2 regions of the Mesorhizobium sp. M0615 genome follow, and region 1 is predicted to be linked to the other one. Evidence: predicted binding sites of a transcription regulator. Region 1 holds the regulator's gene; the other holds the start of a gene.
What was found. Region 1 encodes PhoB, which activates phosphate uptake and scavenging genes when phosphate is short. Its sites were predicted from a motif close to TGTCATNNANCTGTCAT; they were not measured.
Positions count from the first base shown of each region.

Region 2: NKI46_RS04050 (LTA synthase family protein) is a predicted target of PhoB. The motif match lies at 2,333-2,349, and genes of this name have one in related genera.

Region 1 is NZ_JAMYQI010000010.1:326,596-330,379, reverse strand. It holds gene xylF (D-xylose ABC transporter substrate-binding protein) at 1-37, opposite strand, end outside; gene NKI46_RS20120 (ROK family protein) at 304-1,539, shown strand; gene phoB (phosphate regulon transcriptional regulator PhoB) at 1,570-2,259, opposite strand; gene phoU (phosphate signaling complex protein PhoU) at 2,276-2,980, opposite strand; gene pstB (phosphate ABC transporter ATP-binding protein PstB) at 3,022-3,784, opposite strand, start outside.
Region 2 is NZ_JAMYQI010000002.1:257,894-261,677, forward strand. It holds gene NKI46_RS04035 (acyl carrier protein) at 1-155, opposite strand, end outside; gene fabG (3-oxoacyl-[acyl-carrier-protein] reductase) at 377-1,114, opposite strand; gene fabD (ACP S-malonyltransferase) at 1,175-2,122, opposite strand; gene NKI46_RS04050 (LTA synthase family protein) at 2,400-3,784, shown strand, end outside.

The sequences.
Region 1 (3,784 bases):
CGACACCCGCCAGCATGGCGGCTGCAAATCTGTTCATTATAACCCTCCCTGCGCCGCCCACGGCGCGACAAAACCGGCCCGAAGGCCTGCACAAAGAGGCTCCATTTTTTCGAGCCTCGAAAAAATACTGGTTCAATGATAAGGCACTGTCAACATCGATTATGATGGATTCTGATGGCGTTGCCGAATTTTTTCGAGCTCCGCAATAAACAATGACAGGGCTGCCGGCGTCTGCCAATATTTGGCTGGTGCCGTCGAACGCCTTCACTATCATGAGGCGCGAGGAGGCCGGGAGGAAAACAAATGTCGGTTGGGATCCGCCACGACGATCTGCGCCGTCGCAACCGTGCGATGGTGATTTCGGCCGTGCGCCGGGCCGGCCAGCCGTCGCGGACCGAGATTGCGGCGACCACCGGCCTCAGCCATTCGACGATATCGGCAATCTCGTCTGATCTAATTCAAGAAGGCATCCTGATTGAAGGCAAGCCTGGCGAGACCGGCTCGCTGAAACGCGGCCGGCCGCAGGTCGGCCTTGGCCTCAACCCGGAAGCGGCGGCGGTCATGACCGTGGTGCTGTCGCTGAACTTCCTCTCCGTCACCGTCATCGACTATGCCGGCCAGGTGGTCGCGGAAGAACAGCGCCGGCTCGACACGCTGACCATGCCGCGCGACGAGCTGATCGGCGAATGCGTAGCAATCGTCGGGCGGCGTCTCGCGGACCCGGACCTCGATGTCCAGAGCATCGCCCGCATTGCCATGGGCATCCAGGGCATCACCGATTCGCAGGCGCGGGCCATGCTGTGGTCGCCAATCACGCCACTGACCGACATTGCCTTCGCCGACATGTTGGAAGCGGAATTCGGCATTCCTGCCACCATGGAGAACGACTGCAATATGATGGCGGTGGCCCTGCAATGGCGCCAGCCCGAGCGCTACCGCGACAATTTCATCGCGATCCTCTTGTCGCACGGCATCGGCATGGGGCTGGTGCTGAAAGGCGAACTGTTCACCGGCACCCATTCCTCGGGCGGCGAGTTCGGCCACATGATCCACCGTCCGGGCGGCGCGCTCTGCCGCTGCGGGCGGCGCGGCTGCGTCGAGGCCTATGCCGGAAACTACGCCATCTGGCGCAGCGCCAAAATGATGAGCGAAGATGCCGAGCCGGTCGATATCGGCGACGCTGATATGCGCGCACTCGCCGCGCGCGCCCGCGAAACCGATGGCCCGGAGCGCGAAGCCTATCGCAAGGCCGGTGAGGCGCTCGGCTTCGGCCTCGGCAGCCTGTTTGCGCTGATCGACCCGGCGCCTGTCGCCATGGTTGGCGTCAGCGCCGCCGCCTTCGACCTGATCGAGCCGGCATTGCGCGAAGCGATCGCCCAGACCGCCGGCGGCCAGCACTCGAAGTCGATCTCCTTCGACACCGAGCCCAACGAGCTGCCGCTGATCCGCGAAGGCTGTGCCATGCGCGCGCTCGGCTTCGTCGATCAGGAGATTTTCGCGCCGGGCATTCAGGCGAAATCCGGCAAGCATGTCGCCTGAATGGCCGGCAACGGCGCGACGCGCAGCATCCTAGTCTTCCCTGATCGCGTAGCCGGCGCCGCGAATGGTACGGATGACATCCGGCATGCGGCCGTTGTTGACCGCTTTGCGTAAGCGCCCGACATGGACGTCGACGGTTCGCTCGTCGATGTAGATCGTCTCGCCCCAGACATTGTCGAGCAGCTGGCTGCGCGAGAACACGCGGCCGGGATGGCGCATCATGAATTCGAGCAGCCGGAACTCGGTCGGTCCGAGCCTGATCTCGCTCTTCTTGCGGTAGACACGGTGCGACTCGCGGTCGAGCACGATGTCGCCGACCTTGAGCACGCTGGACAGCACTTCCGGCTTGGCCCGGCGCAGCAGCGCCTTCACGCGCGCCATGAACTCCGGCGTCGAGAATGGCTTGACCAGATAGTCGTCGGCACCGGTGGACAGGCCGCGCACGCGATCGCTTTCCTCACTGCGCGCGGTCAGCATGATGATCGGCAGCCGCTCGGTTTCGGGCCGCACTCTAAGCCGCCGGCAGAGCTCGATGCCGGAAACAGCGGGCACCATCCAGTCGAGCACCAGGAGATCGGGCACGTTTTCCTGCAGGCGGATCTCGGCCTCGTCGCCGCGTGTCACCACCTCGACGTGATAGCCTTCGGATTCGAGGTTGTAGCGGAGGAGCACGCCTAGCGGCTCCTCGTCCTCCACGACCATGATGCGTGGCGCGATCATAGGCAGTTCACCCTCATCAGGCCGGCGTGGCCATCGCCGTCTCGTCCTGCTTCGGACGATTGGCGGGCAATTGCTGGCCGGTCAGCACATAATACGCATTTTCGGCGATGTTGGTGACATGATCGCCGATGCGCTCAAGATTCTTGGCGCAGAACAAGAGATGCGTGCAGGCGGTGATGTTGCGAGGGTCTTCCATCATGTAGGTCAAGAGCTCACGAAACACGGACGTGTATTTGACGTCGATGCGCTCGTCGTCATTCCTGAGTTTTGCAAGAGCTGCCGCATCGGTGGCGGCATATTCCTCGACGACGCCTTGCACCTGGATCAGCACCAGCTGCGCCATGGCATCGATGGAGTGCGAGAGGTCGCGCGGCGTGACGCTCAAGCCCACGGTGCCGACGCGTTTGGCGATGTTCTTGGCGAGATCGCCGATGCGCTCGAGGTCGCCGGCCATGCGGATCGAGCCGACCACGGCGCGCAGATCGTTGGCCATCGGCTGGCGCTTGGCGATCAGCGTGATGGCGCGGTCGTCCAGTTCGCGCTGGCGCGCATCCATGATGGCGTCGTCGGAAACGACACGCTGTGCCAGCGCATTGTCCGAATTGAGCAGCGCCCTGGTCGAGCCGCTGACCATCGAGCCTGCCAGATCGCCCATGTCGCGGATCAGCTTGCTGATCTGCCCGAGCTCTTCATCGAAGGAGGCGACGGTATGTTCACCCATGATCTTGGTCCTCGTGCCTGAAAATTCACCCGCCGGACGGCTCAGCCGAAGCGGCCGGTAATGTAGTCCTGGGTGCGCTTGTCGTCGGGGTTGGTGAACATCTTGTCGGTGGCGCCCTCCTCGACGAGATAGCCGAGATGGAACATCGCCGTGCGCTGCGACACGCGCGCCGCCTGCTGCATCGAGTGGGTGACGATGACGATCGTGTAGTTCTGGCGCAGTTCGTCGATCAGCTCCTCGACACGGGCGGTGGCGATCGGATCGAGCGCCGAGCAGGGCTCGTCCATCAGGATCACCTCCGGCGACACGGCGATGGCGCGCGCGATGCACAGGCGCTGCTGCTGGCCGCCGGACAGGCCGGTGCCGGGCTCCTGCAGGCGGTCCTTGACCTCGTTCCAGATCGCAGCCTTCTTCAGGCTCTGCTCGACGATCTGGTCCATGTCGGACTTGCGCTTGGCCAGCCCATGGATGCGCGGGCCGTAGGCGACGTTCTCGTAGATCGACTTCGGGAACGGGTTGGGTTTCTGGAACACCATGCCGACGCGGGCGCGCAGTTCGACGACATCGATGTTCTTGTCGTAGATGTCGTCTTCATCGAGCGTGATCTTGCCGGTCACCCGCGCCGAATCGATGGTGTCGTTCATGCGGTTGAGGCAGCGCAGGAAGGTCGACTTGCCGCAGCCGGACGGGCCGATCAGCGCCGTCACCTGGTTCTGGCGGACGTCGAGATTGACGTCGAACAACGCCTGCTTCTCGCCGTAGAAGACGCCGACCTTGTCGCCGCGCATCTTGATGACTTCGTTC
Region 2 (3,784 bases), on a different contig from region 1:
CCGAACTCTTCTTCGAAGGCCATGACGAGTTCGACCGTGTCGAGGCTGTCCGCGCCCAGATCATCGATGAAGCTCGCCTGCTCCGTCACCTTGTCGGCATCGACGCCAAGATGTTCGATGACGATCTTCTTGACGCGCTCTGCGGTGTCACTCATTTGGGGCATCCTCGTCTTTTGTTTGTCTGTCTTCGTTAGCGGGCAGAATGCCGCTAATCAAGCTGAAAGATGGTCCTGCCGGAAACGCAACGATGCCGGACCGGTTTTTGCCCGAACCGCCGGGTTGCGGGCCGCATTACACGAAAAATGGCTGAGGTCCAAGGCGAAATGGTCTCTTTTCACAAGCCGGCCATGTCTTCTTATCAACAGGCAATATCCCGTCAGATCATGGCCATGCCGCCGTTGACATGGATGGTCTGGCCGGTGACGTAGGCTGCCTCGTTGGAGGCGAGATAGGCGACGGCCGACGCCACTTCAACACTCGTGCCCATACGGCGCGTCGGGATCGCGGCCATTATCGCGTCTTTCTGCTTGTCGTTGAGCTTGTCGGTCATGGCCGATTCGATAAAGCCCGGGGCGACGCAGTTGACGGTGATGTTGCGGGTGGCGATCTCCTGCGCCAGCGACTTGGAAAAGCCGATCATGCCGGCCTTGGAGGCGCAATAATTGGTCTGGCCAGGATTGCCGGTGACGCCGACCACCGAGGTGATGTTGATGATGCGGCCATGGCGGCGGCGCATCATCGGATGGGTCAGCTCGCGGGTCAGCCGGAACACGGCGGTGAGGTTCACCTCCAGCACGCTGTCCCAATCCGCGTCCGCCATGCGCACGAACAGGCCGTCCTTGGTGATGCCGGCATTGTTGACCAGTATGTCGACGCCTTCGAGTTCGGCTTCGGCCTTCTGACCAAGCGCCTTGACCTCGTCACGGTCGGCAAGATTGGCCGGGAACAGCTTTACCCGGTCGCCGAGTTCGCCGGCCAGGGTCTCCAGTTTCTCGATGCGGGTGCCGTGCAGGCCGACAATGGCGCCTTGCGCATGCAGCACCCGGGCAATCGCCTCGCCAATGCCGCCCGATGCGCCGGTGACGAGCGCCTTGCGGCCGGTCAGTTCGAACATTTTCGTCTCCTGATCTTAAGAGAACACCCTTCCCACGGGAGGGGTTGAATCGCCAGTGGATTATGCAAGAGCGGCCAGCGCCGCCTCGACATCGGCCGGCGTGCCGACGGCCGATGTGGCGATGTCGCGGCTGATCCGCCGCGCCAGGCCGGAAAGCACCTTGCCGGCGCCGATCTCAAACAGCGTGGCGACGCCATTGGCGCCGAACCACTCCACCGTTTCGCGCCAGCGCACGCGGCCGGTGATCTGCTCGACCAGGCGGCGCGCGATCTCGTCGGGGTCGCTGGTCGGGACTACAGTGACGTTGGAGACGACGGGCACCACCGGTGCATTCTTGGTCACCCCGGCCAGCGCCTCGCGCATGACATCGGCCGCCGGCGCCATCAGCGCCGAATGGAAGGGGGCCGAGACCTGCAGCATCAGCGCCCGCTTGGCGCCCTTTTCGGTGCACAGTTTCGCGGCGAGTTCCACCGCCGCCCTGGCGCCGGAGATCACCAGTTGGCCGCCGCCATTGTCGTTGGCGATCTGGCAGACTTTGCCGGATCCCGTTGCGGCCTCGGTGCAAGCGGCTTCAACGTCGGGCTGTTCCAGTCCGATGATCGCCGCCATGGCGCCCTCGCCGGCCGGCACCGCCGCCTGCATGGCGTTGCCGCGGATGCGCAGCAGCCGGGCGGCATCGGCGACCGAAACGAAACCGGCCGCGGCAAGGGCGGAATATTCGCCGAGCGAATGACCGGCAACGTAGGCAACCTTGTCCTTCAGCGAAAAGCCGCGCGCTTCCAGCGAGCGGATTCCCGCCAGCGAGACCGCCATCAGCGCCGGCTGGGCATTGGCAGTCAGGGTCAGCGCCTCTTCCGGGCCTTCCCAGATCAGTTTCGACAGCTTTTCGCCCAACGCATCATCGACTTCCTCGAACACCCTGCGTGCCTCGGGGAAGGCGTCGGCGAGGTCCTTGCCCATGCCGACAGCCTGGCTGCCCTGTCCCGGAAAGGTGAATGCGACGGCCATTTGGGCGCTCTCCAGCGGCTGATTTTTCCTGCCTGTGACGCAAGGCGGACCGTCAAGTCAAGCCCGGAGGCGGCATTTCCGCTCTCGCTTGAACCGGAGCTGACCTCGAGTCCCTGTTCCCAAAGGCTTTTCGCCGATCACACCTGATGAAAACCGCTCACGAATCGTTTGCTGGCTCTTCTTATTTTCGCCACAGGCGCTAGCTTTTGCATGACAGTTCTATGACAGAACGGTGGCGCGAGTGGAAATTCGCGTTGCTTGGGCCGGGGGAAGAGACGTGGCTAGGATCAGGAAGGGCGCGGCCGTATCCGCGCCACAGTTCTTGGAAGACGATCCGTCCACCGGCTACCTGCCGGGGCGCAGATGGCCGGTCATCCGCTACGGTCTGGTCACGCTGCTTGCCTCCGCCATCCTGGTGTTCGCCATCGAATGGATCGTGCGCGGCGACTTCTTCGGCACAGTCGACTTCTTCCTGCAGCCATTCAAGCCGGGCTGGACCACCATCATTGTCTTTGCATTGGTGCTGATGGGACTGGACGCCGTGCTTGGCCGCAGTCACCAGAGCCTGATGATCGTGGCGCCGCTGACGCTGGCGCTGGCCTTTGTCGGGCATCAGAAGTCGCATTATCTCGGCGATCCGCTCTACCCAACCGATTTTCTTTATTCGCGCCAGATCATGGCACTGATGCCGCTCCTGGTGCGCGAGCGGCCTTGGACGGCGCTCGCCATGGCGGTCGGCATCGTCGCCGGCCTGTCGCTGCTGATCTATGGCTGGCGGTTGTGGCGCCGCAAGGTTCCGATCCTCAGCCGCAAAGGGCGGCTGGCGCGGCTGACGCTGGCAGTGCCGCTGCTCGCCTTCTTCGTCTCGATCATGGACTACGCCACCTTCTCATGGACCCGCGACCGGCTGCAGATCATCCCGATCATGTGGGACCAGAAGGAGAACTACGCCTCCAACGGGTTTGCGCTGGCCTTCGCGCTCAACGTGCCGATGGCGCATGTCTCGGCGCCGGCGGGCTATTCCGACAAGGCGATCGACGCGATCGACAGGCCTGCTGTGGCGGCCTCGGTACCGGATGAGAAACCCGACATCATCGTGGTGATGAGCGAATCTTTCTGGGATCCGACCAAGCTGCCCGGCGTCACAATCACGCCTGACCCGATCCCCAATGTGCGGGCGCTGCGTTCCGGCTATATGTTTTCGCCGGAATTCGGCGGCATGACCGCCAACATCGAATTCGAGGCGCTGACCGGCTTTTCCAATGCCTTCCTGCCGGCAGGCTCGATCCCCTACCAGCAATATGTGCGCACGCCGACGCCGTCGCTGGCGACCTTCCTGAAAAGCGAGGGCTACCGGGCGCGCGCCATCCATCCGGGCACCAACTGGTTCTGGAACAGAGGCGCCGTCTATGCCGATTTCGGTTTCAACGATTTCCGCTCGGAAGAGACGCTGCCGCCACTGGAAAAGCGCGGGCCGCTGGCTTCCGATGCGTCGATGACCGACGAGATCATCGCAGAGGCCGACGCCAGCGAGCGGCCGGTGTTCTTCTTCGCCGTCAGCCTGCAGAACCACGGTCCCTACGAGCCGTACCGCTATTACAATCCGACCCACAAGGTCGCGGCGCCGATCAGCACATGGGCGCGGGAATCGCTGCTCAGCTA